One region of the Paenibacillus sp. TAB_01 genome, then DNA from elsewhere that is predicted to be linked to it. Evidence: riboswitches for the same ligand, from Rfam matches in the RefSeq annotation. Region 1 holds a riboswitch; the other holds the start of a gene.

Evidence for each region. A riboswitch is a leader RNA that binds a small molecule or an ion and turns the genes downstream of it on or off. The one in region 1 is predicted to bind cyclic di-AMP.
Region 2: it holds a riboswitch for cyclic di-AMP, as region 1 does, so the genes downstream of both, ACHHV8_RS04765 (TrkH family potassium uptake protein) here and ACHHV8_RS03710 (C40 family peptidase) in region 1, are expected to answer to the same signal.

What each region holds. Positions count from the first base shown of each region.
Region 1 covers NZ_JBIFNP010000001.1:749,085-765,464, forward strand. Annotated here, with positions in the region: gene ACHHV8_RS03680 (hypothetical protein) at 1-1,407, shown strand, start outside; gene ACHHV8_RS03685 (hypothetical protein) at 1,440-1,967, shown strand; gene ACHHV8_RS03690 (nickel pincer cofactor-dependent isomerase, group 22) at 2,119-3,396, shown strand; gene ACHHV8_RS03695 (NAD-dependent epimerase/dehydratase family protein) at 3,521-4,390, opposite strand; gene ACHHV8_RS03700 (aldo/keto reductase) at 4,559-5,539, opposite strand; gene ACHHV8_RS03705 (DUF441 domain-containing protein) at 5,772-6,221, shown strand; cyclic di-AMP (ydaO/yuaA leader) riboswitch at 6,294-6,447, shown strand; gene ACHHV8_RS03710 (C40 family peptidase) at 6,451-7,293, shown strand; gene ACHHV8_RS03715 (DUF4127 family protein) at 7,500-9,059, shown strand; gene ACHHV8_RS03720 (amidohydrolase/deacetylase family metallohydrolase) at 9,228-10,328, shown strand; gene ACHHV8_RS03725 (DgaE family pyridoxal phosphate-dependent ammonia lyase) at 10,306-11,418, shown strand; gene dagF (2-dehydro-3-deoxy-phosphogluconate aldolase) at 11,420-12,175, shown strand; partial or broken gene ACHHV8_RS03735 (sugar kinase) at 12,168-13,183, shown strand; gene ACHHV8_RS03740 (GntR family transcriptional regulator) at 13,183-13,911, shown strand; gene ACHHV8_RS03745 (AraC family transcriptional regulator) at 14,163-15,050, opposite strand; gene ACHHV8_RS03750 (hypothetical protein) at 15,463-16,380, shown strand, end outside.
Region 2 covers NZ_JBIFNP010000001.1:954,999-971,378, reverse strand. Annotated here, with positions in the region: gene ACHHV8_RS04770 (potassium channel family protein) at 1-113, opposite strand, end outside; gene ACHHV8_RS04765 (TrkH family potassium uptake protein) at 127-1,482, opposite strand; cyclic di-AMP (ydaO/yuaA leader) riboswitch at 1,546-1,691, opposite strand; gene ACHHV8_RS04760 (CPBP family intramembrane glutamic endopeptidase) at 1,931-3,586, shown strand; partial or broken gene uvrC (excinuclease ABC subunit UvrC) at 3,629-5,690, opposite strand; gene trxA (thioredoxin) at 5,831-6,148, opposite strand; gene ACHHV8_RS04745 (YqzM family protein) at 6,411-6,557, shown strand; gene ACHHV8_RS04740 (IS1182 family transposase) at 6,705-8,156, shown strand; partial or broken gene dnaI (primosomal protein DnaI) at 8,419-9,376, opposite strand; gene ACHHV8_RS04730 (hypothetical protein) at 9,488-9,745, opposite strand; gene ACHHV8_RS04725 (replication initiation and membrane attachment family protein) at 9,678-10,991, opposite strand; gene ACHHV8_RS04720 (YwbE family protein) at 11,121-11,318, opposite strand; gene ACHHV8_RS04715 (YuiB family protein) at 11,602-11,886, opposite strand; gene hemQ (hydrogen peroxide-dependent heme synthase) at 12,261-13,007, shown strand; gene ACHHV8_RS04705 (hypothetical protein) at 13,417-13,704, opposite strand; partial or broken gene ACHHV8_RS04700 (NAD(P)/FAD-dependent oxidoreductase) at 13,704-14,895, opposite strand; gene ACHHV8_RS04695 (NAD(P)/FAD-dependent oxidoreductase) at 15,323-16,309, shown strand.

The DNA of each region.
Region 1 (16,380 bases):
TTCCGGCATGACTTGGTGACGGCCAACCCGAATCCGTTTATGACTCAAGAGGATCTGCTCAGGGACCTGACGGACGCATGCCACGAGCGGGGCATCAAGGTAGTCGTACGCGTCGACTTTCGGGGTGTTGAAAAAAAAATATACGAACTGCGTCCTGACTGGTTCAGTGTAGACGAATACGGCGACCCTAAAATTCGCGATAACCCGCTTCACGCTGCGATTTTTCAGCCTTGCTACCAAAGCACGTACCGTAATGAACACGCGTACAAATTTATCGACTATCTGTTCGAGCATTATGATATCGACGGCATCTGGGAAAATTCATATACCCAGGAAGGCATCTGCTACTGCAAAAGCTGTGCCGACCGATACCGGCGGGATATCGGCAAAGAATTGCCGCGCGGGGGCCAGTTTTTGGACAGCCGGTACGACGAATACCGGCAGTGGAAGGTAGACTGCGTTATGGAGCATCTGCGGGACTGCCGGGCCGTTGTCAAGAAGTACGGCGCGGATAAAGCCTTTGCAGCGGAGATCTTCGGTCTTTATCATGACCGTCTGAAATCGATCGGCCACGATCTCTATACCATTAAAGACCATTTTGATTTCCTGGTTACTCCTTTGTTTACAGCGAATCACGAGCCGATGAACGGTTCTTCCACCCTGATCAAATTTTTGAAAAGCCTTGCGCCGGATAAAACCCCGGTTATGCTGTTCGGGCACATGGGAACGGATAACCAGCTGCGCTACATCTCCTCCGCCCGTCAGGAAACGCGGCTATGGATGTGGGAAGCAATCGGCGCAGGGGGCTCGTTCTGGAACTGCTTATTTAACGGACAGCATCCGGGCCGTACCTATGACCGGAGGAACGCGCTGTTATGCGCCGATATCTATGGGTTTATGGAGAAGCATGAGGAGCTGCTGACCGGCCAGGAGCCGCTGGCTGATGTGAACGTTCTATACTCGCGCGCCACCAACGCCGCGTTGGGTAACCCCGACCGGAGCCGTGATGCCTACTTGACTCATCTGATGGGTTTGGAGCAGGTCTTAACAGACCGGCACATCCAATACCGTCTGCTAACCGATGACAAACTATGTTTGGCGACGCTGCTGCAAGCCAGGGCGCTTGTGCTGGCCAATGCCGCGTGCCTGTCGGATGAAGAAGTGGAGCTGATTCGTGAGTATGTCCGCGCAGGAGGGCGAGTGCTTGCGACTCATCAAAGCTCGCTCCTCCATCCGGACGGCACGCCGCGCTCCGATTTCGCATTGGGGGACGTATTCGGCTGCAGCTTTACCGGGACGGTCAGGGATAACTCGCTGTATGGCTATCAGTACATCAAGGGTGCCCATCCGCTCACCCGCGGTTTTGAGGATACGGCGATGCTTGCCAGCTGGGTCCGCAGTACCTAGTGCGGACAACGGCAGAGACAGCTGAAGCGCCAGTGACCTACGTACCGCAAATCTACCCACAGCCGCCGGAGAAATCATGGCTGCGAAGCTACGAAACGGATTATCCGACTGTGGTGCTAAACCGGTTTGGCAAGGGGCAATCCGTATTTTTTCCATATGCAGCCGACCGCAACGTATGGCTTCACGGCCATAACGATTTCAGCGAGCTGCTTGGCAATGCGCTGGATCATCTGCTGGAAGGGAATTATACGATAAACACGAACGCGCCGGTCAGCGTGCATTTCAGCCTGAACCAAAGCAGAGAGGCGGGGAAATATGTGCTGCATGCCGTGAACACCACATCGGCGCCGCGGCGGCCGGTGCTTCAAACGATTCCGGTCTCCGGGATCGAAGCGGAGATACAGCTGCCCTTCCGCCAGCTGACGTCATTCCGGGTGCTGTACGGCAGCTCGCAGATCGAGTGTGTGAATTCCAAATCAGCGGGAGGCCAGCTCTGGCTGACGCTGCGCATCCCTAGTCTTGAAGAATATGCTGCCGTCTATCTAGAAGCTGCACTTTAAAGGAACACCGCTTTCAAATTTACCGTTGAAACCGCTTGTTGCCCGCGAGAGAAATAAAGCGGTTTCGCCGTTTATGAGGTATACTGAGAATAAGTGGCAAAACATCCCACAAACTATCCGGATGGGTTCGCAGAGGAGGCTGTTCCTTTTCATGTCATTTCCGAAAATGATTAAAGTACGTCAGCATTTTTCAGGTCCCCGCGTCGAGAATATCGAGGCGGCGGTTGCAGAGCAGCTCGGAGGGATCGGCATTGGCCGGAGCATCACGCCGGGCACGCGGGTGGCCTTGACGGCTGGCAGCAGAGGCATTGCAAACATTGCGCTGATTCTCCGTTCCGCGGTTCGCGTATTGAAGCAGATGGGGGCGGCTCCGTTTATCGTGCCGGCTATGGGCAGTCACGGGGGCGCTACCGCCGAAGGGCAGCTCGAGGTGCTGCACAGCCTGGGAGTCACCGAGGAGTACTGCGAAGCCCCAATTTTATCGTCCATGGAGGTAGTCCGCATCGGTCAAACGCCGGACGGCATGCCCGTTCATGTGGATAAGCATGCTTACGAGGCCGATGCGGTCATTCTGGTAGGGCGGATCAAGCTGCACACCGACTTCAAATCCCCGATTTCCATTGAAAGCGGATTAATGAAGATGGCTGCGATCGGGCTGGGCAAGCATAAGCAGGCGTTATTGGTTCATACCTACGGCGTTCAAGGCATACGCGATATGATGCCGGAGGTGGCGAAGATCGTCTTGCAGCAAGTCAACGTTCTCTGCGGATTGGCGATCGTCGAGAATGCTTTCGAGCAGACCGCACTGATTGAAGCGGTTCCCGCGTCCATGATTCAGCAGAGGGAAGCGGAGCTGCTGCAGTGGTCGGCGACGCTGTTTCCGAAGCTGCCGGTAGAGGATATTGATGTTCTCCTGGTAGATGAAATCGGCAAAAATTACAGCGGTACGGGAATGGATACGAACATTATCGGCCGGATCCGTATTCTTGGTATCGAGGAACCGCAGAGCCCGCGCATCAAATATATTATTGCAAGCGATCTGAGCGAAGCGTCGCACGGGAACGCGCTCGGTATCGGCTTGGCCGATCTGACGACCAAGCGGCTGTTCGACAAGATTGATCTGCAGTCGATGAACGAGAATGTGGTCACGAGCACCTTTCTTCACCGCGCTATGATTCCTATTATTATGCCTTCGGATAAAGAGGCGCTGACCGGCGCGCTTCGCGCCACTTGGGGGACGCCGGAAGAGCAGGCAAGAATCGTCCGCATTCCGAATACGCTGCAGCTCGAATATTTATATGTATCCGAGTCGCTGCTGCCGGAAATCGCCGGCCTGCCAAACGTGGAGATCATCGGTCAGGCCGAGGAAATGAGCTTTGATGCCGACGGCTATTTGGCCAAGACGGATTTTGCTCATGCAGCGGTATGAGACGACTTTCACTTTCAGCTTATTACAAAGCAATCAAGCCGCCTGAGGGATAACCCAGGCGGCTTGATTGTTTGTAACAGGCTATTTATCCGATAGGCGAGGCCAAAGCCCCTCCTTCTTATAATTACTGCTCCATAATTTTAATTTGCGGCTCCCAGCCGAGCAGCTCCTTCGCCTTCGCGTTGGAGATGAGCGATCTGCGGCCTTCCAGCGGTATGCGGATGTCCTTAACGCCGGGGAGGTACGTGTTCACCAGCTCCTGCGTTGGGAGATCGGAGGAGCTGTCATCAGCTGCGATAATGAGCGGCTGCGCGCCGAGCCCGTCCTTCTCGATAGCCAGACGGCAGGCGGTGGCGACATCGCGCGCATCGATGTAAGACCACAAGATGCGTTGGCGCTTCTCAGGCTGGCTGAAGCTTTCCTTCACGCCTGCGTACGTCTCCGGCACCAAAATATTGCCGAGACGGAAGCTGATCACCTGCATGCCGGTACGGCGATGGAATGCCTCGGCGGTCACTTCGTTGACCACCTTGGATAAGCCGTAGCTGTCTTCAGGCAGCTGCGGGTGCGCTTCGTCGACAGGCAAGTACTTCGGCTCGAAGAACTCGCTTGCAAAGCAGATGCCGTACGACGATTCGCTGGAAGCCAGCACGACCTTGCCGATATTCAGGTTGGCCGCCGCTTCCAGAATGTTGTACGTGCTCATGACGTTGTTGCGGAAGCAGATGTCGTTCGGGTGCGTATAGGCTTGCGGAATGGCGGCAAAATGTACGATGCCCACCGCTTGCTGGCGGTTTCTGGAAGAGAACGGGGCCAGTGCGTTATGCACTTGTCCCAAATCGTTCAAATCCGTAATGATAGTCTGACAAAGCGGCTCCTCGGGGGCCTTCACGTCCAGATTGATCACGTCATACCCTTGATCTAGAAAATGTTTAACGATCCAACGGCCGGCTTTGCCGCTGCCGCCGGTAATGATAATGCGCTGCTTGCTCATGCTGTTCCTCCTAAAATAAAGTAACTGGATATAAGAATACGGCTGCTGCCGCCATAACGGCCAAGCTTTGAAGCTTGAACATGAAATGAACCGGGAGAGAACCGCTGCTCTCCCGGCATTAGCCATGCCTATCATGCGGGCTTTGGTTTCCTAACAGAAAAGAACGGATTACCAGGCGTACGCTTTAGGCGCATCGCCGCCAGGTCCGGGGAAGATCTCGTCCAGACGCTGCAGCGTGTCGCCGTCGAGCTGAATGTCCACGACGCGCAGCGTATCCTGGAACTGCTCCAGCGTGCGCGGCCCGATGATCGGAGCCGTCATCGCCGGATGAACCAGCGTCCACGCCAAGGCTACATTGGCTTCGCTCTCGCCGAGCTCCTTGCACAGCTTGCTGAACGCTTCCAGCTGCCCGCGGCGCTGCTCTGCACGCGCCTGGTTGCGGACGCTGCGGGAGCCTGCTGCCGGGTTCAGCGCGTTGCCTCCGAGCAAGCCGCCGTCAAGCGGGCTCCACGCGATGACGCCGATGCCGAACTCCTCTGCCGCCGGCAGCACTTCCAGCTCAGGCCACCTGCACAGCAGGCTGTATTTGTGCTGCTCGGAGACGAGCCCGAGGAAGTGGCGGTTTTTGGCTTCATACTGCGCTTTCACCAAATCCCGGCCGGCAAAATTGCTTGCGCCGACATAGCCGATTTTGCCTTGATATATATGTACCCGGAACGCTTCCCACAGCTCTTCCCAGGCGACATTCCGGTCGACGTGGTGCATCTGGTACAGCTCGATGTGATCGGTTTGGAGGCGCTTTAAAGAAGCGTCCAGATGCCGGCGGATTTTATAAGAGGACAGCCCTCTGCCCGCGTTAGGCCCATCGTTCGCGTCCTCCATATCGCCGAATACTTTGGTAGCCAGCACGACCTTCTCGCGCCGTCCGCCGCCTTGGGCGAACCAGCGTCCGATAATTTCCTCGGTTTTGCCCCGGGCGCCCACGCCGCCGTACACATTAGCCGTATCAAAAAAGTTGACCCCGGCGTCCAGCGCGGCGTCCATAATGCGATAGGCTTCTTTTTCATCCGTATCGACACCGAAATTCATAGTTCCCAAGCAAAGCTTACTGACCTTCAAGCCGGAACGTCCCAAATAAGTGTATTCCATGATAAATACCTCCTTATTTTTGAATGATGCGGTACTGACATTTTCCATCATACCGTGCCTTGTCTTATTTTAACAGTACGCAAAAATAGGTGAGATAGGCGGGGAAGGGAAATTAAGTTACCTGTAAGTAAGGCAGGTTTCATGACAAAAGCGGACTTTATGCCTCTATATTTTCCAGTTAGATTCGTGTAAAATGGATAATGTTGTCGAAAACACGCACAAAGGAGTTCTTATGCCCCAGATAGATATGCCTTCCGTCGTCCTATTGATTTTTGCGGCACTCGGTATATTAAGCAGCAATAATTCGATTACGGTTGCGGTCGTCTTTCTGCTGCTGCTGCGTGTCATGAATTTACACCAGGCGTTTCCTTGGATCGAGAGGTACGGCTTAACTATCGGCATTATCGTATTGACCATCGGAATTATGGCACCGCTGGCCAGTGGCAAAATTACCGTTCAGACGCTGTATGAATCATTCTTTCATTGGAAGTCTCTTCTCGCGGTAGCGGTCGGTGTGCTGGTAGCTTATTTGGGCGGGCGCGGCGCTCTGTTGATGACCAATCAGCCGACGATCGTGACCGGACTTTTGCTGGGTACGATTCTGGGCGTGGCTTTTCTGAAAGGCGTTCCCGTAGGTCCGCTGATCGCCGCCGGTATTTTATCGTTGTTTCTCGGAAAATGATGGGAACATAGGATAGTCTTACCCACCGATACGCGGTAAGGGGAACGAATATATTGTAGGTGGTATACGCTTAGCACAAAAATGCCGAATCAGCACAGCACAAGTGCTTGTACGGGGGACATCTTTACTTGGGGTGAATATGCGCCTGCTTTCACAGGCTCGCGAATAAGGGAAAACCTCTTCCCTAACCCGTCAACTAACCTCGGAGGCTCATAGGAGGAATTAAGCTTTGAAGTTATTTGCCAAGACGTTTGTTTTTTCATGCGCCGTTCTTTCGTGCGCGCTCTTTTCTTCTGTTGACGCCCATGCGGCGGCAGCGAATGAAGGAGTCAAGGTTCAGGTTAATGACAAGCTTGTCCAGTTTTCCGAAGGACAGCCTGTTGTGGACCGCTCTTCCCAGCTTCAAGTACCGTTTCGTCCGCTGATGGAGGCGCTCGGTTATAGCATCAGCTGGTCGAAGGACGGCAGAGAGGTCCGTGTCTCGATGAAAAAGGGAGACCAAACCTTGGAGCTGAAAACGGGAGATTCGTTTGTATCGGTCAACGGAAAGCAGGTCGATGTAGGCTCCATGATCGGTATGGATCAAGGAAGCGTCTATGTACCGCTCCGGTTCGTCTCCGAAACGCTCGGAAGCAAAGTGCAGTGGGATGAAGAGAACCAGATCGCCATTGTCGATGCAGACGGAAAATACCATGCTCCGGCTTGGTACAAGCCCAAGAAGCAGGATACGCTGATCACTTTCGCCAAAGGTTACATCGGCGTTCCTTATTCTTGGGGAGGCACCACTCCGGCTGGATTTGATTGCTCAGGGTTCGTACGTTATGTATTTACCCAAAATCGGGGAATTGAATTACCTCGCACGTCGATGGGGATGTTTGACAGTGCAGGGGTGGCTGTAGCCTACCCGAATCCGGGAGATTTGGTCTTCTTTAAAAAAAGCGGCACGTCCCATGTCGGAATTTATATCGGAAGCGGCCAATTCATCTCGGCGACAACATCGCGGGGCGTGCAGATCGATTCTCTTTTCAGTTCTTATTGGGGCACCGGATACATAGGCGCCAGAAGCATTTAATTGAAGTGATACCACCTGAACAGGCAGACTGCTTTTGCGGTCTGTCTTTTTTGTTATCTAAGCCCGGCCGGCTTCATAATATTTTGGATATTTTCATAACTATACAGGATATTTTTCGCAGAAAGGGGGAGCTATAATGGACTGATCATGACCGGTTTTTGGCTGTCGCAGCAGTCTGAAGCCCATGGACCAAAGGAGAGAGTACAATGGCAAAAGTCGTCTATCTGCCTCTGGATGAGAGGCCGTGCAATTACTTATTCCCGCAGCAGCTGGCCCGCATAACCGACCTGCAGGTCATCGTACCGGACCGAAGCCTGCTGGGCAGCAAAAAGAAACCTGCACATACCGCTAAGGTAAGAAGCTGGCTGCTGGAAGCGGCCCGCGATGCCGATTATCTCATCGTTTCCATCGATTTGCTGGTCTATGGCGGCATCGTTCCTTCGCGGCTTCATGATTTGGCCCTGGAGGAGTGCCTGGAGCGCATTTCCGTTCTGCAAGCCGTTAAACTGTCCAATCCAAGCCTCAAAATCCATGCGTTTAATTTGATTATGCGGGTGCCGAATAACAATAAGGATGAAGAAGAGCCCGATTATTACAAGTTCCACGGCGGACAAATATTCCGGTACAGTTATTTGATCGATAAATCCGAGAGGGACCGCCTGACCGAACAGGAGCGTCAGGAGCTCTCTCAACTGAAGCAGCTGATTCCGGATAAATATTTGAACGATTTTATCTCGCGCAGGAGGATCAATCAGCAGGTCAACCATGCTGTAGTGGAATGGGCCGGGCAAGGCCTGATCGATAACTTGATTATTCCGCTCGACGACAACTCCCAGTACGGATTTTCCCCGAGAGAGCAGCAGCAGCTGATCTGCAAGGTGCAGGAGCTGAATCTTCTGGACCGGGTGATGATATATCCGGGTGCGGACGAGATCGGCTGTACGATGCTGGCGAACGTTTTTTGCGAGCTGAAGCAGTATAAGCCGGAAATTTACGTACGCTATTCCTCGACTAAAGGCCCCTCCATCAAGCCGAAATATGAAGACCGCAGCCTGAATGAGAGCATTAAGTCGCACTTGACCGCAGCAGGAGCCGTCATGGCGGATAACTCCAGCGAGACGGCGCTTGTATTAATGGTGAACTCCCCTGCCGTTGACCAATCGGATATGGCCGAGCAAATCCCATTCCGCGACCGGCACCGGACTTATTTCTCGGAAATTCATTACAGAGAATTCCTCGCTTCCATGCAGTCGTATCTGCGCAAAGGCAAACGGGTGGCCCTGGGCGATGTGGCCGTCTGTAACGGAGGCGATCTGGTGCTGATGAATCTGCTGAAGCAGCAGGGCTTAGTGGATCGGCTGACGGCTTATGCCGGCTGGAATACATCGGGCAATACGCTTGGCACCGTCATTTCGCATTTCATTATTATTTCCTATTATTTGGAGCAGCCGGACAGCGAGCGGAATTCATGGAGGATAGGGGAAAGCCGCAAATTTTACTATCACCGCATTGTCGAGGATTTCATCTATCAATCGATCGTCCGTCAGGATATGCTGGCTCACGACCTGCCGGGTCTTCAAGCAAGCTATTACAGCATCGGGCATTGCCTTAACGAAGTGCAGACGATTCTTGCAGCCAAAATGAACCGGTATACGGCGCAGTATTTAGCGGATATCCAGGAGGGCACGGTTGAGCTGCGCAGCCTTCACTTTCCGTGGACCCGGATGTTTGAAATCGGCTTCGAGCTGTCGATCGATCGGGCCTAAGGCTGCATTGAAAGAAGAAGAAGAGACCGGGATGAGCAGGTGTCGCTGGAAAAATAAAATGCCAAGGTTTAAACATTATAATGTTTGTTTACTTCAGTACGGTTGTGTGCTATCTTAAACATTATAATGTTATAATCAATCGGCTTGTACAGAAGAAGGTGAATGGACATGGAAGAACGATTAGTACTGCGCAATCTCAAGCTTATATCGGAAGAGCCTGTCGATATCGTCATTCAGAACGGCAGGATCGCCGAGGTGGCTGCCGCAGGCCAGGGAAGCGGCACCCGGGTATGGGAGGGTGCCGGAGCTTATGTCTCCAGCGGCTGGATCGATCTGCATGTGCATGCCGTTCCGGCCCTTGATCCGTACGGCGATGAGATCGACGAGATCGGTGTCAAGCAGGGCGTGACGACCATAGTGGACGCGGGCAGCTGCGGGGCCGACCGCATCGGCGAATTGGCGGCCAGCCGGGCCAAGGCGAAGACGAATGTGCTCGCCTTCCTGAATATTTCGCATATCGGCCTGCAGCGTATCGATGAGCTGTCCGATATGCAGTGGATCGACGCGCAGAAGGCCGTGCAGGCGGTCCGCGCATACCCGGACCTGATTGTCGGCCTGAAGGCCCGCATCAGCAAGAGCGTCGTCCGCGACAGCGGCATCGAGCCGCTTCGCCGGGCGCGGGCGCTTTCGCTTGAGACCGGGCTGCCGCTGATGGTTCATATCGGCTCGGGACCGCCGGATATCCGCGAGGTGATCCCGCTTTTGGAGCGGGGCGATATTATCACGCATTATCTCAACGGGAAGGCCAACAATCTGTTCGATGCCGAAGGCAAGCCGCTTGCGGTGTTGACCGACGCCGTTGCGCGGGGTGTTCATTTGGATGTAGGCCATGGGACAGCCAGCTTTTCGTTCAATGTAGCGGAAGCGGCAAAGCGGCACGGCATCCGTTTCGATACGATCAGCACGGATATTTACCGCGGTAACCGGATCAACGGTCCGGTGTTCAGTATGGCCCGGGTGCTGACGAAGTTTTTGTATTTGGGCTATCCGCTTGCCGAGGTGATCGCCGGCGTGACGACGCATGCGGCGGACTGGCTGGGCAAGCCGGAGCTGGGACGGATTCAGGCGGGAGATCCGGCGAATCTAACTTTGTTTACGCTGAGCAGCGAGCCGACGGCGCTTGTCGATTCCGAAGGCGACGAGAGAATTGCGGAATGCACAATTGAAACCAAGGGAGCGGTAGTCAATGGCGAATTCTTTGAATGCTAAATATGGATTGAAGCGTGTAATTAATGCCAGCGGACGCATGAGTATTCTTGGGGTTTCCGCCCCGACGGACACGGTGATGGAGGCTATGAAGCATGGCGGTCAGAGCTATGTCGAGATTGCGGATCTGGTCGATAAGGCCGGCGATTACATAGCCCGCATTCTGGGCTCCGAGGCGGCGCTTGTGGTCAACTCGGCCTCCAGCGGCATTGCTCTTTGCGTGGCGGGGATCGTCACCCAGGGAAGCCGCCGCAGAAGCGAGCGTCTGCACCAGGACGAAATTGCCAAGAATGAAATCATCATTCTCAAAGGGCACAACGTACAGTATGGCGCGCCGGTGGAGACGATGGTGTATCTGGGCGGAGGCAGGCTGGTGGAGGTCGGCTACGCGAACGAAGGCAAGGCGGAGCATATCAAGGACGCGATTACGGACAAAACCGCCGCGATTCTGTACGTCAAATCCCACCACACGGTGCAGAAAAACATGATCTCCGTAGAGGAAGCCTGGGAGGTTGCCCAGCGCAGCGGTGTTCCGCTTATCGTGGATGCGGCGGCCGAGGAGGATATCCAGAAGTACGTTAAATATTCGGACCTTGCCATTTACAGCGGCTCCAAGGCGATCGAAGGACCGACCTCAGGTATCGTCGGCGGCAAACGTCAATATATCGAATGGGTTAAAGTACAGCTTCACGGCATCGGACGGGCGATGAAGGTCGGCAAGGAGACGACATTCGGCCTGCTGCAGGCGTTGGATGAATACGGCGTCAAAGAAGATAAAAGCGAGCAGGAGAAGGCATCGCTGCAGGCGCTTATGCCGCTTGACGAGCTGCCGGGCGTCCGCGTGACGATCGTGCAGGATGAAGCGGGACGCGCAATTTTCCGCGCCCGGATCGCCATTGATCCGTCCGTCTCCGGAACGACCGCCAAGGAAGTCGTGAAGGGGCTGCAGGAAGGCGAAATTGCCGTATATACGCGGGATTACGGCGTGAAACAGGGATTTTTCGATATCGACCCAAGACCGCTGCAGGGCAATGATATGGAAGTTATCGCATCGAGGGTGCGTGAATTAGTGACCAATGGAGGGAACGCATAATATGTCCACTATCGCAAAACGATTGTATAAGCAGCGCGTCGCGCTAAACGTGCTGGCGAGCAGCATAGATAACGCCAAGGAGGTGTTCGAGGCGGCCGAAGGCTATGTGCTGGTCGGCGTGCTTTCGAAGGATTACGCCACCGTGGAAGCGGCGGTTGACGCTATGCGGCAGTATGGCGAAGCGATTGAAGATGCGGTATCGATCGGGCTCGGCGCAGGCGATAACCGTCAGGCGGCCGTCGTTGCCGAAATCGCCAAATACTACCCCGGCAGCCACATCAATCAGGTGTTTCCCGCTGTAGGCGCTACGCGGGCCAATCTGGGCGGCCGGGACAGCTGGATCAACAGTCTCGTGTCTCCTTCGGGACGTCCGGGCTATGTGAATATCTCCACAGGCCCATTCAGCGCCGCACAGGCGGAGGCGGCCGTCGTACCGGTGAAATCGGCGATTGCTCTGGTCCGCGATATGGGCGGAAATGCATTGAAATATTTCCCGATGAACGGCCTTAGCCGGGAAGAAGAGCTGCGGGCGGTTGCCAAGGCTTGCGCGGAGGAGGGCTTTGCCCTGGAGCCGACAGGCGGGATCGATAAGGAAAATTTCGAAGCGATTCTGCGGATTGCGCTGGAGGCGGGCGTTCCCCAAATCATTCCTCACGTGTACTCCTCGATTATCGACAAGACGACAGGCAGAACGAACGCTGCCGATGTGCGGGAGCTGCTGGCTGTCGTGAAGAAATGGGTGGACGCGGATGCCTAAGCAGGTCGCTGCCTTCGGCGAGGTGATGATGCGGCTGCAGGTGCCGGGCTATGAGCTGCTGGCCCAGGCCGGCACTCTGAATTATTCGTTCTCGGGCACCGGCGTCAACGTGGTCTCCGCATTGGCCAGGCTCGGGCATACGGGCTTCCTCATCTCCCGTCTGCCGGCCAATGCCGTTGGCGATGCCGCCGCAGCTTACCTCGGCAAGCTGGGTATTAACCCGGCGTATCTAACGCGCGGAGGGAATTACTTGGGCATGTACTTCCTGGAGAACGGCTTCGGCGCCCGGCCCAGCCGTGTGACGTATTCGAACCGCCAGGAAAGCAGCTTTAACACCGCCCCCGCAGGCTCGTACGATGCGGCAAGCATCGCCGGGGCGGTGGGGCTGGTTCATTTTTGCGGGATTACGCTCGCTATGAACGACGGCGTGAGGCAGCATATGATGGCGCTGGCGCAGGCGGTGAAAGCGAACGGGGCACGGTCGTGTTTGACTGCAATTACAGGCCTTCCCTGTGGGGGGAGAACGGCTACGAAAGAGCCAAGCCTCATTACGAAGAAATGCTCCAGCTGGCGGATATCGTCATGATGAACGAGAAGGACGCTCTGTTCACGCTCGGCATGAGCACTGCCAAGGAAGACCGGGAGGAACAGCTGAAGGAGCTTATTCCCGTTGTGGCGGCGCAATACGGTATTTCGGTCATTGCCGGTACGCACCGCTCCATACAGGGAGACAACACGCATACGCTGCGGGGATTTTTATTCAAGGAGCGCGCCTTTACCTTTGCGCCGACGCTCTCGTTCGCCGTTTATGATAGAATAGGGGCGGGCGATGCCTTTACAAGCGGCATCCTTCACGGGGAGCTGAACGGCTTTACCCCGGAGCGGACGGTCGGCTTTGCCGCCGCTGCAAGCATGCTCGCGCATACGACTGTCGGAGATACGCCGATGTCTACCGAGCAGGAGATTGTACGGGCGATGACGGAGGCCGTCGGCGATGTGGAAAGGTAGTGAACGCAGCAGTGAACTTGTCTCGAAGAAACAAGCCTCTCTATTTGCAGATTAAAAATATAATCAAAGACCGGATCCTGCACGGCGCCTATCCGCTTGGAAGCATGATTCCTTCGGAGCCGCAGCTGGAAGCGGAATTTCAGGTGAGCAAGATCACGGTCCGCAACGCGATTCAGGAGCTGTCGCTGGAAGGCTACGTGGAGAAAGGCAGCGGGAAAGGCACGAAGGTCATCCGCAATACGTCTGCCTCCAAGCTGTCCAAGTGGAAACGGTTCACCGAGATTCTGGTCGAGGAAGGCCGCAAAATCCAGAAGCAGTGGCTGTCCGCTGAAGTAATCGGCACGGAGGAAGGAACGGAGCCGCGCCGGTTGTTCGGGGATCGCTGCATCCGCATTGAGCGTGTCTATCGTCTGGATGACGTGCCGTATATTCATTACACGCACTATTTGACGGCACGGATTGGAGATGCCGAGCTGACGCTGGAGGCGAACGCCCAATCGCTGTATGAGCTGTTGGACGAGCAGGATATTTCCCTCGTCAAGTTTCGCGACGAATTTGCCGCCGCTATAGCTCCGCTTCCGGTTGCGGAAATTCTGGGCATCCCGCAGGGAACCCCGCTGTTAAAGCGTTCCCGTTACTCCTATGCGGAGAACGGCGATCTGATCGAATACAGCATCGGGTATTATCATACGGAGATGCAGCATTATGTTGTGAATTACGATGTTTAATTGCGGCAATGGCCGCTGAAAAAGCTGGCGAAGAGCGGCGGAGCGGTTTAGGCCGACCGGCTCGAAGCACTGCAGCGCGCGTTCGGGATTCGCGATCGTTGGGCCGATGAAATCGGAAGCATGAACGATCGCAAATCGAAAGAAGGAGCGGCGCTCGCAGCAATAGGCTTTTTCAGCGGCTTTGCTGTGCGTATCGGGTGTTTTTTGGGGGGGATGCCGCCAAGCTTGACAGGTAAGACGAAAGCGGGCGCTTATCCCCCCGTTTGTTTCCTGTATTCAATCGGCGTCATACCGGTTTTTTTGCGGAATATTTTATAGAAGAAGCCCGTATCCTCGAATCCTACCTCTCTCCCGACGGCTGCAGCCTTAAGAGATGTTTCCTGGAGAAGCCGGCAGGCCTGCCGGATCTGCACATTGTGTTTGAAATCCAGAAACGTCGTTCCCGCATACCCTTTGAATTTGGCTGCAAATGAGGCTACGCTCATTCCGCACATACGGCTGATTTGCTCCAGCGGCATCGGCTTATCGTAATTTTCCTTAATCAGATGGACGGCGAACTCCATCCACTGCGTTTCGCTCAGCTCCGCTTGGACTGCACTCGAACGGTTGGTGTAACAACGGTTTAAACCGACCATGCACTCGATCATCCGGGATTTTATAATGAAAGGATAACCGGGCGCCTGCCGCTTGATTTCATAGAGGAGCGTTTCCAAATGCTTTTCCAGATCGATCCGCTCTTTGCCTGAGATATATATATGGGAGATAAAGACGGACGATTTGCGCAGAAACGGCAGCAGAAATAAAAGCTCCAGCATAGGATAATCCGGTTCCATGGAGCGGATCTCACGGTAAAGCAGCTGTCGGTCGAACAGCACATTGCAAATGACAGCGCTGCCAATCTGGGGCCCCGTATATCCGTGAAGCGTCCCGGGCTCGATGAAGAAGAGGTCTCCCGCCCGTAAGGTGTAGGTGTGACCGCCAATATGGTGCTGCGCATTTCCATCCATTACATACGCCATTTCAACGAAGTCATGGGTGTGCTCGGCGATTTGTTCCCTTTCTGTCAAGGTGTAGGTTTCTATGTGGAAGGAAAGAAGGGGATCTTTGAAAAAATGGGTTCCTTTCAGCAGCTTATTCATGACGGCTTACTCCTCTTTTATCGGCTTATAGAAGGATTTGAATAAAGGCTTCATGGGCAGGAATCCCTTGAAATTACATGAATTTACTAATTTTGAAAATACTTTTGTTCTCCTTTCTCATATGCCCAAGCATTCATCCATAGCATTCATATATTACATAATGAAACTTGTAAGTTTCAAATTCAATGGTTAGAGGTGGTGTGTTTAAAATTAATTTTTATCTTCAGGGTTAGCAGGAACATCCGGAAGGCCGCTTCCCGGTTTGGTTCCCCTTTGAAGAGTAAACATACGGTCTAACTATGCCTGGAATGATTTAAAGAAGCGGAGGCAGCGGCTTTTGCCGATATCAGCTGCCGACGCGGAGAAGGGGAAGAAGACTATCAAATCTATTAATTTGGAGGTGTAGGGTAACTTGAGCAAACGGAGTCAGGTAGAAGACATACTCAATAGTATCAATATAGTAGATATTGAAAAAATTGAGGCCGAGTACTTCAATGGCAATGAGTTCGAGTTGAAGTTTAGAACGAGTCAGGGTGCGGTTGAGAGAGAAGCGGCTATTGAAAACTTTCTGAATCTCTTGGACTGGAATCAGGTAGAGGAAGTTGAAATCGAACTCTATAACGGTACGAAATATGAACTAGAGTTTGAAGATGGCGAGCCTTCCGGTGCTACAGGTGCTACAGGTGCTACGGGTGCAACCGGAGCGACAGGTCCGACCGGGGCAACGGGGCCGACTGGCGCTACAGGTGAAACCGGAGCCACCGGAGCAACAGGAGCGACAGGTCCGGCCGGGGGTGCAACTGGAGTAACCGGAGCCACCGGTGCGACAGGAGCGACGGGTGAGCCAGGAGCCACGGGAGCTACAGGGGCAACAGGTGAAATCGGAGCCACGGGAGCGACAGGGGCAACCGGTGAGCCAGGAGCCACAGGAGCCACAGGAGCCACAGGAGCCACCGGAGCAACCGGCGAGGTAGGAGCCACGGGAGCCACAGGAGCAACCGGCGAGGTAGGAGCGACGGGAGCCACAGGAGCAACCGGTGAAGTAGGAGCGACGGGAGCCACAGGAGCAACTGGCGAGGTAGGAGCGACGGGAGCGACAGGAGCAACCGGTGCAGTAGGAGCGACGGGAGCGACAGGGGCAACAGGCGAAGTAGGGGCGACGGGAGCGACAGGGGCAACCGGCGAAGTAGGAGCTACGGGAGCCACAGGAGCTACCGGCGAAGTAGGAGCGACGGGAGCGACAGGCGCTACCGGTGAAGTAGGAGCGACGGGAGCGACAGGGGCAACCGGCGAAGTAGGAGCCACGGGAGCCACAGGAGCAACTGGCGAG
Region 2 (16,380 bases), 210 kb from region 1:
GATTCCTCGTCCTTATCGATCCCGAGCACCTCGTAGCCCAGATTGACGAGCTCTTCCGCCAAGCTGGATCCGAATCTCCCTAAACCAATTACCGCGTACTGCCCACGTTTCATTTCGAATGTTCCCCTATCCGATTGTAATTTTCCCTTCCGGGTATCTGTATAATTCCTTTTCCGTTTTCGGCCCTAAGGCATAAGCCAGTGTCATTGGCCCCAGCCGCCCGGCAAACATCATAAGCGCAATCATAATTTTCCCGAAATCGGTCAAATCGGTCGTTAATCCCATTGTTAAACCGACCGTACCGAAAGCTGAGGTGACTTCGAACAAAATCATCAGAAACGGATGCTCCTCGGTCGTCGAGAGCACCATTGCGACGAAAATAACGAGAAATAAAGCAATCATCGTGAGGGTAATGGCCTTTAAAATCCGGTCTTTGCCAAGACGGAAGTGAAACAGCACGATATCCTCTTTCCCCCGGATCATTGCGATCATTGCACCTATCAGCGTTGTAAATGTCGTCGTCTTAATCCCTCCGCCCGTAGAACCGGGCGATGCTCCGATAAACATAAGCAGGATCATAAAAAACTGAGTGGCCTGCCGCATGCCGGCCAAATCAATCGTATTGGCCCCCGCCGTTCTCGGTGTAACCGACTGAAACAGCGCAGCCCATATTTTCCCCTGCCAGCTCAAGGTGCCGAGTGTTTTGGCGTTCGTAAACTCGAAGACGAAGATGACTACGGCCCCGACGGCTATGAGAATGCCGGTCGCACTCAGCACGACCTTGGAATGCAGCGACAGCCTTCTTCTGCTTTTCCTGTAATCGAGCAGATCCGAAATGACGACGAATCCGAGACCTCCCAGAATGATGAGCCCCATGGAAACGATATTGATGACCGGATCGTCTGCATAGGCGGTCAAGCTGCTGAATTTCCCCGTGACCGGGCCGAAGAGATCGAATCCGGCATTGTTGAAGAAGGAGACCGCATGCCAAATACCGTAGTAGATCCCCTTCGCCTGACCCAGGTCAAATGACCAGCGAATTGAGAAAATGAGCGCCCCTGCCGCTTCGATCGTCAGCGAATATTGGATCACCTTACGGATCAGCCGGACAATGCCCTCCATGCTCCCTTGATTCATCGCTTCCTGAAGTACGAGCCTTTCCCTCAGCGAAATTCGTTTTTTCAAGGCAAAAGCAAACAGCGTGCCCATCGTCATGAAGCCCAAGCCTCCCACTTGAATCAGCAGGATGATGACAATTTGCCCAAAGAGCGTAAAGCTCGTCCCCGTATCGACAACCACGAGCCCGGTTACACAGGTAGCGGAGGTTGCCGTGAAGAAGGCGTTCAGGAAAGAAAGCGGCTTTCCTGTCGCCGAGGCGATGGGCAAGGATAGCAGTGCCGAGCCTGCCAAAATAATGGCCGCGAACCCGATGACTAAAATTTGCGGCGGCGTCAGCTCAATTTTTTTCAGCGATAGTTTCATGGTTCACCTCAAAATCCAAGTTCAGAGCACAAAAAAAGACACTGGAAACCCAATGCCGTATGATAGGTTCCTGCTTAAAGCCTACGAGGTTAGCTGACGGATTCGGATTCACAGGTACCCTATCAATTCCATCTTGACGATAGAATCGAATTCACCCCTTGTAATAAATGGTTCCCCCGTTTTCAAAAGAAATTCGGCTTTGTATTCAATTGATATGAATTATAATCCCCTTTACGAGGAAGCACAAAGCCGCTGTACGCCGAAATCCGGGGATAATCGGATTATAAGTCCGCCTGCGGGAAGACTGGCAATCCCGCCGCTTCGCTTTTCATCGTTTTTCCCGCCTATGCTCTCGGATTCATTGGATTTCCTAATGTCATGTGTGCTAAGTTTACAGAATACAATATAAAGATTCACCCCATGTCCATCTCAAGCAAAGGAGCCTATTATGATAAAATCGACCGCAAGATCTCCCCTGCTGCCGCTGGCCGTTATCGGGATTGTGCTCTATCTGGCCGTCGTTCTGGTCTCCTCCCTCCCTCAATCGAACGATGCGGGGCTGGAAGCCCTCCAGGATCGCCCTGCGGTAAGCAAAGAACAGGCCGCACAGCAGGCGCTGCGATTCATCCGCCAAACCTTTCCTTTGTCGTCCGATTATCGTGTCAGCACCCTGTACCAATCCGATGCCGACCGCAGCGGCTATTTGCAGAAGGAAGATCTGGCCGGGACGTATGCGCAAAGATTCGGGGCTTATCCGCTTGATTATTATGAAGTGGAAGTGAACGACAATACGTCAAAAACGACTTATTACATTGATGTCAATTTTACCGACTTGAGCATCCTCGGCTGGGAAAGCTACATCCCCCGGAGCATCCAACAGCCCGCAGCGGCTGCAGGTCCAGCCGATCCGCAGCTGATTGCCGAGCAGACCTTGAGATCCCGCGGCTACACGCTGAAGGATTGGGAGCGGATCGAACCGGACCCGCAGCGTCACCCAAGCGGCTCCGCCGCTGCGGACAGCAGCCGCTTCGTTTATCAAAGCAAATCCCTGGCCATCGGGGAGGCCAAGCTGCAGCTTGCGGTCACCGTCAGAAACGGCTCGGCGGCCGCCTTTCACGCGAGCTTTGCCATTCCCGCCTCGTTCCTGGCATGGCAGGAAGCGCAGGACAAGAACGCGGCAACGATGACGCGCATCAGCCTGCTGCTGTCGCTCATCATGGCGCTGGCCTCCTTCTACATCGTGTTCCGCTTCCGCAAAGAAATCACCTTTCGGCGCGGTCTGCTGCTCACCGCCCTATTTTTGGCGATCTACATCGCCAATAACTTCAATATGGTGCCGGCCTTGCGCACCGCGCACTCGAACGGCCCCTCCCAGCTGGAGGCAATGTTCAATCTCTGGTTCTTGAACATCCTGATCGGCCTCATGGCGGTCAGCGTCTACTTTGCCCTGCTTGCCGGCAGGCAGCTGTGGCTGCGCAAAGGCTGGAGTCCCTGGCCGCTATGGCACGAGCCCTCCTTCGGCGGACAGCTGCGCAGCGCGGTCATTCAGGGATACTTGCTCTGCCTGTTCATCCTCGGCGTACAGCAGACGCTGTTTTTCGGGGCGGAGCACTGGTTTGACGTGTGGGCGGTGAACGATCCGTCGGACTCCGTACTCAATATGGTATATCCCGCCTTTTTCCCGCTCATGGCCTGGGCGGCCGCCATCTCGGAGGAATCGGTATACAGACTGTTCGGTATCCCCTTCTTTATGAAGCTCGTACGCAGCCGGTTTATAGCCGTGCTGATCCCCAGCATGATCTGGGCGCTCAGCCATACGCAGTACCCGATCTACCCGGTTTACACCCGTTTTGTCGAGGTTACCGTCATCGGACTTATTTTCGGTTATGCCTTTCTGAAATACGGCTTTATGACCGTGCTGTTCGCCCATGCCTCCATGGACAGTATTCTGATGGGATTTTCATTAATGGACTTGGGTGACTGGACGCACAGCCTGATGGGCGGCTTCTATATTATCTTTCCCGGACTGGCCGGCTGGCTGATTGCCTGGGTTCACGGCAAAACAAAAAGACGAAGGCTTGTTACGCGCCCTCGTCTGGAATAATCGATTACATACGGCCCGCTGTCCGCGGCGCCGGCTTCCGTCTTAAACAATCGGATCCGCCGCCGCCGTATGGGTTTCGTTCCCCCCAGCTTCGCCTATCTCCCCGGCTTGCGCGGCGTCATCGCCGTTCAATGCCTGGAGAATTTGCGCCGCCAGCTTCTCCCCGATCCCGACAGGCCGGAAATCCTCGATTCCGGCCTCTTTGATTTTCTTCAGGGAGCCGAAATGCTTCAGCAGCGCTTTCCGGCGCTTCTCTCCGATGCCCGGAATGGCGTCCAGCTGGGAGACGACCATCGACTTGGCCCGGGTCTCCCTGTGGAACGTAATCGCGAACCGGTGCACCTCGTCCTGGATTCGCTGCAGCAGATAAAACTCCTGGCTGTCGCGGGGCAGCGGCACGACCTCCGGCGGATCGCCCATCATCAGCTGGGCCGTTCTATGCTTCGCATCCTTCACCAGGCCGCATACGGGAATGTACAGGCCCAGCTCGTTCTCGAGCACATCGATCGCCGCGGAAATCTGCCCCTTTCCTCCGTCGATGACAACCAGATCCGGCAGCGGCAGCTGCTCCTTCAGCACCCGCTCGTACCGGCGGCGGACAACCTCCCGCATCGTTTCGTAGTCGTCCGGCCCTTGAACGGTCCAGGATCTTGAACTTCCGGTACTCCTTCCGGTTCGGCTTGCCGTCCGTGAATACGACCATCGCGGATACCGGATCCGACCCTTGAATGTTCGAGTTATCGAACGCTTCGATCCGGCGGATCATCCCCATGCCTAGCCACTCGCCGAGATTCTCCACCGCCTTGACAGAGCGCTGCTCATCCCGCTCGATCAAGCGGAACTTCTCTTCCAGCCCGACACGGGCATTGTCTCCCGCCATGTCGACCATATTCTTCTTCAGGCCGCGGCGCGGAATGTGCACCTTCACCTTCAGCCAGCCTTCCAGCGCTTCCTTCACGTCCGCCTTGACCGCATCGAGCTCCGTTCCTTCCGCATCGCCGCGTCCGGCGGCTTCTTCGGCAGAGGCTTGATCCAGCGCCGCGATCGTTTCCTGCGTAATGACGCGCTTCACCGGCTCTTTGGCTGCCGCCGTTTCCCTGCCGACCGTTTCCGCAGGCAGGAACACTTCCTTCGGCAGCGCAGGGTTGTCGCTGTAATACTGCGTAACGAAGGAGACGAAGTCCTCATACTCCTCGCCGTAATAAGGGAACATCGAGGCGTGGCGCTCGATCAGCTTGCCCTGGCGCATGTACAGAATCTGCACGCACATCCAGCCCTTATCGACGGCATAGCCGAAAATATCGCGGTCGACGGCTTCCGTCGTCGTAATTTTCTGCTTCTCCATCACGGCGTCGATATGAACGATTTGGTCGCGCAGCTCCTTCGCCCGCTCAAAGTTCAGCTCCTCCGCCGCTTCGTGCATTTTGCGCGTCAAATCCTGCTTGATCTCGTCGTGACCGCCGTTAAGAAACCGGGAAATTTCCGACACCATCTTGTCGTACGTCTCCTGCTCCACCTCGTACTCACAGGGCGCTACGCATTGACCGAGGTGATAATACAGACAGACGCGGTCGGGCAGCGTCCGGCATTTGCGCAGCGGGTACAGGCGGTCCAGCAGCTTCTTCGTCTGCTGAGCGGCGAACGAGTTCGGATAAGGGCCGAAATATTTCCCCTTATCCTTAAACACCTTCCGCGTAACCTCGAGCCGCGGGTGCGCTTCGTGGGTGATTTTGATATAAGGAAACGTCTTGTCATCCTTCAGCAGCACGTTATACCGCGGATGGTATTTTTTGATCAGATTGCATTCGAGAATCAACGCCTCGACATTGCTGGCGGTCACAATATATTCAAAGTCGGCAATTTCATGCACCAGCGCCTGCGTCTTCGCGTTATGGCTCCCTGTAAAATAAGAGCGCACGCGGTTGCGCAGCACCTTCGCCTTGCCCACGTAAATGATCGTACCTTCTTTATTCTTCATCAGGTAGCAGCCCGGCTGCTCCGGTAAAAGCGCCAGCTTGTTGCGGATGGCCTCCGCGGTCCGTTTCCGTTCTTCGTCGTCTTGGATCGGCACCTGATTTCTCCCCTTTCTTGCTTCAGCATCCATGACGCGGCTCCCCTCTCCCTTTAATCCGGAGCGCGCCCGTGTATCTATACGGCTTCAGCCGCTTAAGGATACAAAAAAAAGCTCTTTCTCAGCATAGCAGAAAAAGAGCTTTTTCTCATCTTAATTCATCCAACCGCTAATTATTGGTTGCGTGTAATAACGCCTTTCAGCGCATCCTTGGATTGGAAGCCTACGATTTTATCCACCGGTTGACCGTCTTTGAATACGATCAATGTCGGGATACTCATGACGCCAAAGCGCGCTGCGGATTCCGGATTGTCATCCACATTGACTTTTGCAATTTTCACACTGTCCCCCAACTCTTTGTCCAGCTCTTCAAGTATAGGCGCGATCATTTTGCAAGGTCCGCACCATGGAGCCCAGAAATCAACAAGAACCGTACCGGATCCTTCAACGTCGCTTTTGAAAGATTGGTCAGATACATTTACGATTGCCATATGCTTATTCTCCTTCCACTCCGAAAAAAATGTTGTCAACATGTAAAGTATACCACAATGCACCCTATTTTCAACCGCTTCCGGGGCTGGCGAATCGTTTCCACTTCTGCCATGACGGCTACGGACACACAATCACCGCCAAATTTCCAAAAGTCGCATAATTGTCACTTTCGCATTCTTTACATTTATCTTGAAAGTTGGTTATACTAAGCATAACTAGAATTAGGCAAACGATGTCGATTTGCTCAAGGAGGGTAATCCCATGAACGATCCGAAACATCCCGAACTGCACGTAATGGAAGAGCCGACTAATGACTTCCAGGACGTGACTACAGGCTTTGGCGTATTCTTCGGCGTGCTGTTTCTCATTGGCATCATCGCAACGGTCATTCAAGTTATGATGCGCTAAGCTTAACCGGCGACTAAGGTCTTCCCCGTTTGGTAAGAGGCCACTGAAAAAGTCCGTTAATGAAAAGGTACAGACTCTCAATATTTTGAGGGCGCTGTGCCTTTTTTCTTGTATACTTTAAAGTAATACGTCGGAAGGGTGAAGACCATGTTCCAGCCTCAACTTTCTTTTGCATTAAGCCCATACACAGCGCTATATGACCTCATCGTGCCGAAAGACAACATGCTACGCCAGATAAATGAGCTGGTTGACTTCTCCTTCGTCTACGACGAATTGAAAGCTAACTACTGTTTGGACAACGGCCGTAACGCCATCGATCCGTTGCGGATGTTTAAATATCTGCTTCTGAAAGCTATTTTCGAGGTGTCGGACGTGGATCTGGTCGAGCGCTCCCGGTACGATATGTCTTTTAAATACTTCCTTCAGATGGCTCCGGAAGAAGCCGTCATCGACCCGAGCTCCCTTACGAAGTTCCGCAAGTTGCGGTTAAAAAACATGGATCTGCTGGATCTGCTCATCGGCAAGACAGTTGAACTAGCTACTGCGCAAGGGATTTTAACGAGCACCTCCATCATCGTGGACGCGACGCATACAAAAGCCCGTTATAACCAGAAATCACCGAGGGAGATTTTACAGGACCGTTCCCGCAAATTGCGAAAAGCCATCTACTCTATCGACGAATCGCTGAAGGGGAAGCTACCTGCCAAGAACGCCGTGGATACGCTCGAGGCCGAGATCGACTATTGCCAGAAGCTCATCGAGGTTACCGAAACCGGGCTTGGTATCGCCCAACTGCCTAAGATTACAGAACCGTTGAATCTGCTAAAAGAGACCGTCGAGGATGACATAGAACAACTGCGCATCTCGCAAGATCAGGATGCGCGCGTCGGCCACAAGAGTGCAGATTCCTCGTTTTTTGGCTATAAGACGCATATTGCCATGAGTGAGGAACGAATCATTACGGCGGCAATTGTAACGACCGGAGAGAAGAACGATGGCAAGCAGTTGCAATCGCTCATCGAGAAAAGCAAGGCTGCGGGCATGGATGTAAAGACGGTAATTGGCGATATGGCCTATTCGGAAAAAGAAAACATCGCATACAGCAAGGAAAATCAGATTGAACTCGTCTCCCGGCTTAACCCACAAATCACCCAGGGTATGCGCAAAAAGGAAGATGAATTCGAATTCAATAAAGATGCAGGCATGTATGTATGCAAGGCAGGCCATATGGCGATTCGGAAAGCGCGGACAGGAAAAAAGGGAATCAGCAAAAACCAAAAGGACACTTACTATTTCGATGTGGAGCTATGCAAACGATGCCCCTTCAAAGAAGGATGCTACAAGGAGGGCTCTAAAAGTAAAACGTACTCGGTGAGCATTAAATCCGGGGAGCACGCCGAGCAGATGGCATTCCAGGAAACGGAGTATTTCAAAGAGAAGGCGAAAGAACGGTACAAGATCGAGGCCAAAAACAGCGAACTTAAGCACCGGCACGGGTACGACGTAGCCACGTCCTCGGGTCTGTTAGGCATGCAGATACAAGGAGCTATGGCCATATTCGCAGTAAACTTAAAGCGGATATTGAAACTGGCTGACTAAAAAATAGCGTAAAGCCCTATGAAAAATGCGGTACCCTCCGAGAAAATCGGAACAGGTGCCGCATTTTTTTCGCCTAACGCCTGGACTCACCGAAAAAACGTAAGTTCTTCAGTGGCCTCGTTTGGTAACGGGGAGGACTTTTTTTACGAGATCAGCATGGAGTGGAACGGTGCAGCGCCCCGAGCGTAAGCGTGACCGCCAAAAATAGAAGCCCGATCCTCTCCCATACAGGTAAAGGACCGGGCTTTATTTTCATTCCCATCTATCGCTGGCCGCCCCGTTTGTTATACCCGTTCACCAAGATCGTTTCCACGAACGGGCGGATGCGGTCCATAATCCGTCTTCCTTTGAACTCCTCGTCTCCATCCTTGCTTGTAAAGCTGAAATGCTGCTCCAACGCGTTCAGATCGTGATTGGAGGTGAAAAACGTCGGCTTCCGGTTCATCCGGTAATTGAGAATCGAACCCATGACATGATCCCGAAGCCATGGATTCAGGTTCTCCGCGCCGATATCGTCAAATACGAGCAAATCCGTATCCTTCAAAGCGTCAATGGTTTCCTTCAGCTGCATCGGGTCCTGGAACATCGCCTTCAGGTCTTCCGCAAAATCCGGCATATATACGATAGCGCCGGTGTATCCGCTCTTTGCGAGCTCATGTAGCAAATAGCACATCAGGAACGTTTTGCCGGTGCCGAAGCTGCCTGCCAAATACAGCCCGGTTTTCTGCAGCCCCTCTTCCTTCGTTTGCAAAATGTACCGGATCAGCCGGTTCACCGCTTCCTCCCGGTTCCGGGTCTTTATCGAAAATCTCCATAGAGGAATAGCCCTGGGACAAGGCCCGTTCATCGACATAAAAGCTGCGGATGCGTCCGCGTACCGCCTCCTGCGTCTGCTGGGCGATAAACTTTTTACAGGAAACCTTCTGATCGTACAGCGAGACTCTGCCGTTCTCCTCTTCGACCGTAATCATCGTATAATGCCCTGTAAAATCATTCGGACAGCGGTCGAGCCCCGGGCAGTTCGAACAGCTGCGGTACTCGGTAACGTACTGGTACAGCCGGTTCATATTGATCCGCATCGTATATTCATCCAGCATCGGGTATTTATCCTGCAGCTTCCGTACGAGCGGATCGGCCATAATTTGCTTGACCCGTTCCTCCGCCTGCTGCCGGTATTTATGATTCGGAATCGATTTTAACACATCGCCGAGTGATTCCATTCAAATTCACTCCTTTCCGGGTGATGGGGCCGCGAACGCGGCTCTGCCCCTTCCGGCTCTATCGCACGCAAGTCTTTAACTTTATTTAAGTCGTGGCTGTCTCTGGAGAAGTTATACTTTGCCGTCCAGCAGCTGCGCTCTGCGCCGCATCGCTTCGCGTTCCTCCGCACTGCGCGCATTCGCTGCAGGCTTGTCCTCGACGATCGGCAGCACCGGCTTCTGCTGCTTGCCCCTGGTTCCGCTGCCGCGCGTGCCGGCCGCCGACGTCCCGCGGCTGTTGCGCGCCGGAGTCTTGCTTTCCTTATACTTCGTCTGCTCGCGGATATACTGCACCGCCTGCTCGTAGGTGCCGACCTGCTTGGCCAGCATATCCGTCACGCTGAACTCGATGGACGCCTTCGGACCACGAGCGCTTATTCATATATAAAAAATGGATAAGTACATTAATGACTTCCTCGCTCAAGCCGTAATTCAAGTCCACCTTGGCGAGCGTATCCAGCAAGCCGTCCGGTACCGTCCCTTTGGAAAAAATCTTTTCCAGCAGGTACATGTAAGGCTCATTGCGCAAAATATAGTTGTATTGATGCTGATTGCATTCTCCTTGGAAAATATCCGGCACCTCAAGGTAGTACTCCATCTCGACGGACTTTTCCTCTGCCGGCTCATCAGCCCCGGCGGCACCTTTTCCTGCGGCTTCCTGCTCCACCTTGGAGCGGTATCTCGCCCGTTCCTCGCTGCGCTTCTTATCCTGGCGGAACACCAGGTTCGCTTTATGCTGAAGAAGCTCCAGCAGCAGCGAGCCGTCCGGGGCGAATACCCCTTCCTCGTCGAGCAGACGGCACATATCCGTCAAATACAAGCCGTATTTCTTGGCGACAAAATTAATTTGGGCCATCTGCTCCGGCTCGTATTTAAGCCGCTCGACAAAGGAGCGGTTGTAGGACTCCCGCGGAAAATGCATGATGATATCCGAGTACTGGAAGCCCTTGATCGCGACCTCCGGTCTTGCCTCGGCAGGCCGGGACGCCGCGGATTCGAATAGAGCCTGCTCCAGCTCCAGATCGACAACCTGCGTATTCAAGCGGAACAGCTCGTAGAACGGCACGGACAAGTTCTCCGAGTTCGATGCCTTAAGCTCCTCGGGCTCCGGCAGCAGCAGCTCGTCCCGAAGGGAAAATACCATATATTTGCCAACTTTATCCCGCAGCAGCAGCGTCAAATGCTGGTTCTTGAAAAATTCGCCCGGCGTAAGCGGCGCGAACAGCGTATACTCATACACATAATCATCCGAAGCCTCGACGAATCTCCGGGTCGTCCTAAGGAGCCCGACCGCTTCCAGCTTGGATGTCTGTTCAATAAAAAATTTGCGGCCCGTTTCGCTCGATTCGAGCTCCAGCGCGAGAAACAGCTTCCGCTGCTGCTCCATTAACGAGCTTCCGACCTTATCGGCCGGAAGCTGAAGGAACAGCGTATGGTACAGACTGACCGCATAGGCTCCGATCATCGGCTGATAAATTGTGGACAGCATCTTCATATCCAGACTGCTTAACGAAAAATCACGCATCACGACAAAACGGTGATACTCCGAAAAATGCAGCATATTCGTAATTCTCATTTACTCAATCCCATCTTTGGTCTAGCGTCTTACTCTCCATTTTACCACATAAATCGACACCTGAGAGCATGAAAAAGAATGAAAAAATCATGGAGTTCCGCCCCCATGATTTGGAATATGATCATATGCTTAATCGTTTAAAATCTGTTTCACCCTGCCGACGATCCCGTCGGTCAGCCTTACTTTAATTCCATGCGGGTGCGTCGGGGAATTGGTCAAAATATCTTTGACCACGCCCTCCGTCAGCTTGCCCGTCCGCTGGTCCTGCTTTTGCACAATGTGCACCCGTCTTCCGGGCACGACATCTTTACGCAGCTGTCCGTTCATTGCTGTCTCCATCCTTTCTGCCAAGCCGCGCTTTTTAAGCTCGATGAAAAAGTCATTGCTGCGAGTACGGAACATTCTTCCGATCGCTGTTGCCCCTGGATTTCTCTGATTATATTCCGCTTGCAGCGGTTGAAATCCAGGGACAAAGGCGAACGCTTTCGCTTCTACAGAACGATTCCGTACTCTCCGCTAGTTTTCAGTGACCTCTAAAAATACAGAAGCCTTCTTCCCATTGCTTGTACCTTTACAGAACAATCCGCACGCTCGCAAGTGCTTCAACAGTTTAAAACATCTTGTAGCCTTTCTCGCGCAGCGCTTTAATCGTGTATCCGCTTAATACGGCGCCGATCAGTCCGCCGATAGCCGGGATATAATCCGCTACCGCATACTCCGATAGATTGGAAGCCAGCGAGCCCGTTTCCCAGCCCCAATAGATAACCAATCCGATGACCAAAGCAATATATCCGTAAATCGGGAACCAAGTCGTCTTCATCAGCATGTTTAGTATAAAACCGAGACCGAAGAACAATACGAACAGCAGCACGGTTACAATCATTAATTGCAGCAAAACCGCCAACTCCTTCTTTTCTTATCCTCACAAACCGCAGTGTACAGTTATGTTTATTTTATATAAAATTTCCACTCCGGTAAAGTGAACGCTTCATGAACTTGCATAAAAGAACCGATTTGGGGGCAGGTTCGGTTACAAAGCGTTCATTTGCCCTTTAGGTACGATTTCGATACAATGAGATCAACCTCCCTGAGGTTTTTCGGTCTGCGGGGGCACTTATACGAATTAATTAGGCACCAGGGCATGAGAGCCGGCCGCATGAAGAGCAGCCGCGTTCAGCGGATGTTTCATCTCTCTTCCGCCGGATCATGCGTATCCGCCCGTTCCGGTACGGCGAGTCAAAATGATTACATATAAAGGAGTGTTTTTACATGAGTGAAGCGGTTCAAACTTTGGAAGGCTGGTATGCGCTCCATGATTTCCGCGCGATCGATTGGACAGCCTGGAAAAGCTTATCCCAGCAGGAAAGAAACCGTGCGGAGGACGAGCTGTACAGCCTGCTGAGCCAATATCAAGGCGTTGAGGATCAAAAGCAGGGCAGCACCGCTTTTTATTCCATTGTCGGGCAAAAAGCGGATTTCATGTTTATGCATTTGCGTGAAACGCTGGAAGAATTGAGCGAGCTGGAAACGGCATTTAACAAAACGATCTTTGCTCAAGTGACGATCCCGACTTACTCTTATGTGTCCATCGTCGAGCTGAGCAGCTATATGGCGAAGCCGGGCAGCGATCCGATGCAGGATCCGGATATTTTGGCTCGTTTGAAGCCGACGCTTCCTAAAGCCAAGCACGTATGCTTCTATCCGATGAACAAGCGCCGCGAGGGCAGCGATAACTGGTACATGCTCTCCACGGAAGAGCGCCGCAATTTCATGCGGGCTCACGGCATGATCGGCCGCAATTATGCGGGCAAGATCAAACAGATCATTACCGGCTCCGTCGGATTGGATGATTGGGAATGGGGCGTTACCCTCTTCTCCGAGGACGCGCTGCAGTTCAAAAAAATCGTCTACGAAATGCGCTTTGACGAAACCAGCGCACGCTTCGGCGAGTTCGGCGATTTCTACGTAGGCAATCTGCTGAACGAAGAGAAGATGGCGGCTATGTTGAAATTGTAAGGGTTGATTCAAAAAGGCATGGAGCTTTGGGAAGAGCTGGACGGCTGGGGCTGCGGAAGAAGGGGACGGGGTTCCGGCCGCTGTTGAAATCGGGAGTCCTTGAATTGTCACAGGCAGAGGATAACTCCCGATTTCAAAGGCGAACGCTTCGCTCCTCCACCCCGTCCCCTTCTTCCTTCGCCAGGCCTTCTAGAATCCCCTCCGTTGGATGGGGAGAAAAGAAAACCTCTGCCGCTTCGTCAGAGGTTGATGAAAGCTTAGAACACCGTGTTCCGCTGCAGGCTGCACGGTGAAACTACCTTAAAACCCAGCCAACAACATCAATATAAACCGATACACCACATCAAATATCTCACGAAAAACCAAAAGAACCCTGCCTACCGCTTCCGCGGATCGCAGGGTTCTTTGATTAATTATCGTCTTCGTCGTCCTCGTCGTCGAACTCGAAGCGATTGTCCCGGCTCAGCTCGTTTTTGCCGGCAAGGTAAGCTTCCGTGTCGCGGTCGCGCTGACGGGATTTTTCCTTTAACCGTTCAATGGCCGGGAGAATCAATATATCGATTTCCTTTTGCACCGGATAGACCAGATCATAGCGGTTTTGGGACTCGAGATAGTGTCCTACCTCGATCAGCGCGTTATATCGGTCCAATTCGTCTCGCGTCAGCAATCCGCGTACCTGTACGCTGCAGTGTCTCACTAGAAACGGCCTTTCTTCAGCACAAGAGGAATGCCGCCAATGACGTACAAATAACGCACATCGATAATTTTTTTCATGACCGCGGCCACGCCGCCTTTAATTTTGCGGGAGCCGACGATTCCGATCGCTTCTCCGCGTCCGAGAGACGCTACAGTGCCCTTGCTCTCGTATTTGAACGTCTTCAGCTGCTCGCCGCGGATGGACGCAACCAAGTTGTGCGCGCATACGTCAGCCTGCTGAATCGAAATTTGAGCGGTAGGCGGGTAAGGACGGCCTTCCGGATTCATCACAATGGAGCAATCGCCTAGGATGTAGATATTCTCATGGCCCGGCGCGCGCAGATAATCGTCGACCTTGATCCGGCCGCGCATCGTTTCAAAGCCTGCTTCGTCCAGCATATGGTTACCGCGAACCCCGCCGGTTCGAAACGACCGTAGCCGCTTTGATCTCTTCGCCTGTCGCCAGAATAACGCCTTCCGGCGTACATTCCTTGATCGCGGTAGCAATTTTGAAGGTAACGCCTTTGTTTTGCAGCACATTCATAGCGTACTCCACCAGCTCGGGATCAAACCCGGGCAGAGCGGTAGGAGCCGCCTCTACGTTGAAAATTTTCACAAGCGACGGGTCCACGTCGAATTCCTTGCACAGCTGCGGAATACGGTCGGCCAGCTCGCCGACGAACTCGATGCCCGTAAAGCCTGCGCCGCCGACAATAAAAGTCAAATAATCAGTGCGGTTCGGCTCCCGTTTGAATCTGGCGAATTGGTACTCGATATGTTCACGGATAAAACGGACGCTGTTAATGCTCCGGATGCTGAGCGCGTATTCCTTCATTCCCGGGATGCCGAACGTTTCCGGTTCGCCGCCCAAGCCTACAACCAGATAGTCGTAAGACAAAGTGCCTTCTTCCAGAATAACCTTCTTCTCTTGCGGGCGAATCTGAACCACTGTCGATTTTACGAAGTCGATTTTAAATTCATCAATCAGCTTAAGAATATTCACCCGCGCATTTTCCGGATTGTCCGTTCCTGCAGCCGGCATATGCAGATGGGTCGTGATGTAGTGGTAATCGTGCTTATTGACAAGCGTAACATCCGCCTCGTTATAATTTAATTCCTTTTGCAAACGAATAGCCGTTACGATGCCACCGTATCCTGCTCCCAAAATGACTATTCTTGGTATTCGACTCATGGTTTCGATCCCTTCCATCCCGTTGTTTTTTTCTGTATTTGTAGGTTCCTATACCCGAATGTGAATTTTTACACAAAGTATTTCAAGAAACATTTTTCCAGTTAGGCCAGACTGCATAAACTACAATATAAAACGCTTCAAGTAAAGCTCGCACAGCCATTTTTAATCAGTTCTCATGACATAATATAATGTCAAAAGCCAAATAGCAAGCTTTATTTTGGCTAATATACAAGGGAAAATCCTTGACTATGCAAGGTATGTACCCGATTCCTGCCGATTTCTGACCCTTTTCATTTTTGTAAGGTTTATCCGACAAAATTGGACGGAGTTCCCTTCATCCGCTGCCCTTTTTCTTATTCTCATTATGATATCTGAGCGTATATAATATTATTCAATTGTTTTTCAGAGCCCGGGAGGTGATAGAGCCATGCAGAATGAACTGGTGGATATTCTTATTATAGGCGGCGGGCCGGCCGGTATGTTCGCCTCGTTTTACGGCGGTATGCGCCATGCTTCGGTGAAGGTGATCGAAAGTATGCCGCAGCTCGGCGGACAGCTTGCCGCGCTGTATCCCGAGAAGTATATCTATGACGTTGCGGGCTTTCCTAAGGTGACGGCGCAGGACCTGGTCAGCGAGCTGGAACGGCAGATGAAGCAGTTCCCCGTTGACATCCGGCTGGAGGAAAAAGTGCTGCAGGTGGTGAAACAAGACGAGCGGCTGTTCGAGGTCACTACGGATAAAGGCGTGCATCAAGCCAAAACGGTCATCATTACGGGCGGCGTCGGCGCGTTTGAACCGAGACGGCTGGAGCTGCCGGAAGCTGCAAAGTACGAAAAGAAAAACCTGCACTATTTCGTAAGCGACTTGAACCGGTTTGAAGGCCAGAAGGTGCTGATCAGCGGCGGCGGCGATTCGGCCGTCGACTGGGCATTGATGCTGGAACCGATAGCCGAACAGGTGACGCTCATTCACCGCCGCGACAAGTTCCGTGCGCATGAGCACAGTGTGGAAAGCTTGATGAACTCCAAGGTCCGGGTGCTTACGCCAAAAGAAATTACCGAGCTGCACGGCGATGACCGAATTACAAGCGCAACGCTTGGCGATTGCAAAACCGGCGAAGCGTTCGATTTGAGCGTCGACGCCGTCATCGTCAGCTTCGGCTTCGTCTCTTCCCTCGGACCGATTGCGGAGTGGGGCTTCGACCTCGATAACGGCTCGATTCTCGTCGACTCCCGCATGGAAACCAGCGTCCGGGGGATTTTTGCCGCCGGCGATATTACGACCTATCCCGGCAAGCTGAAGCTGATCGCGGTCGGTTTCGGCGAGGCGCCTACAGCTATCAACAACGCCAAAGTATATATCGATCCGGCAGCCAAGCTGTCTCCCGGGCACAGCAGCAGCTTAAAGATGTAGCTTTTTTCTTCCTCCGGTAGCTGTGCTTATCCCCTGGTCGGTGCGGCTGGCCGGGGCATTTTGTATATGAA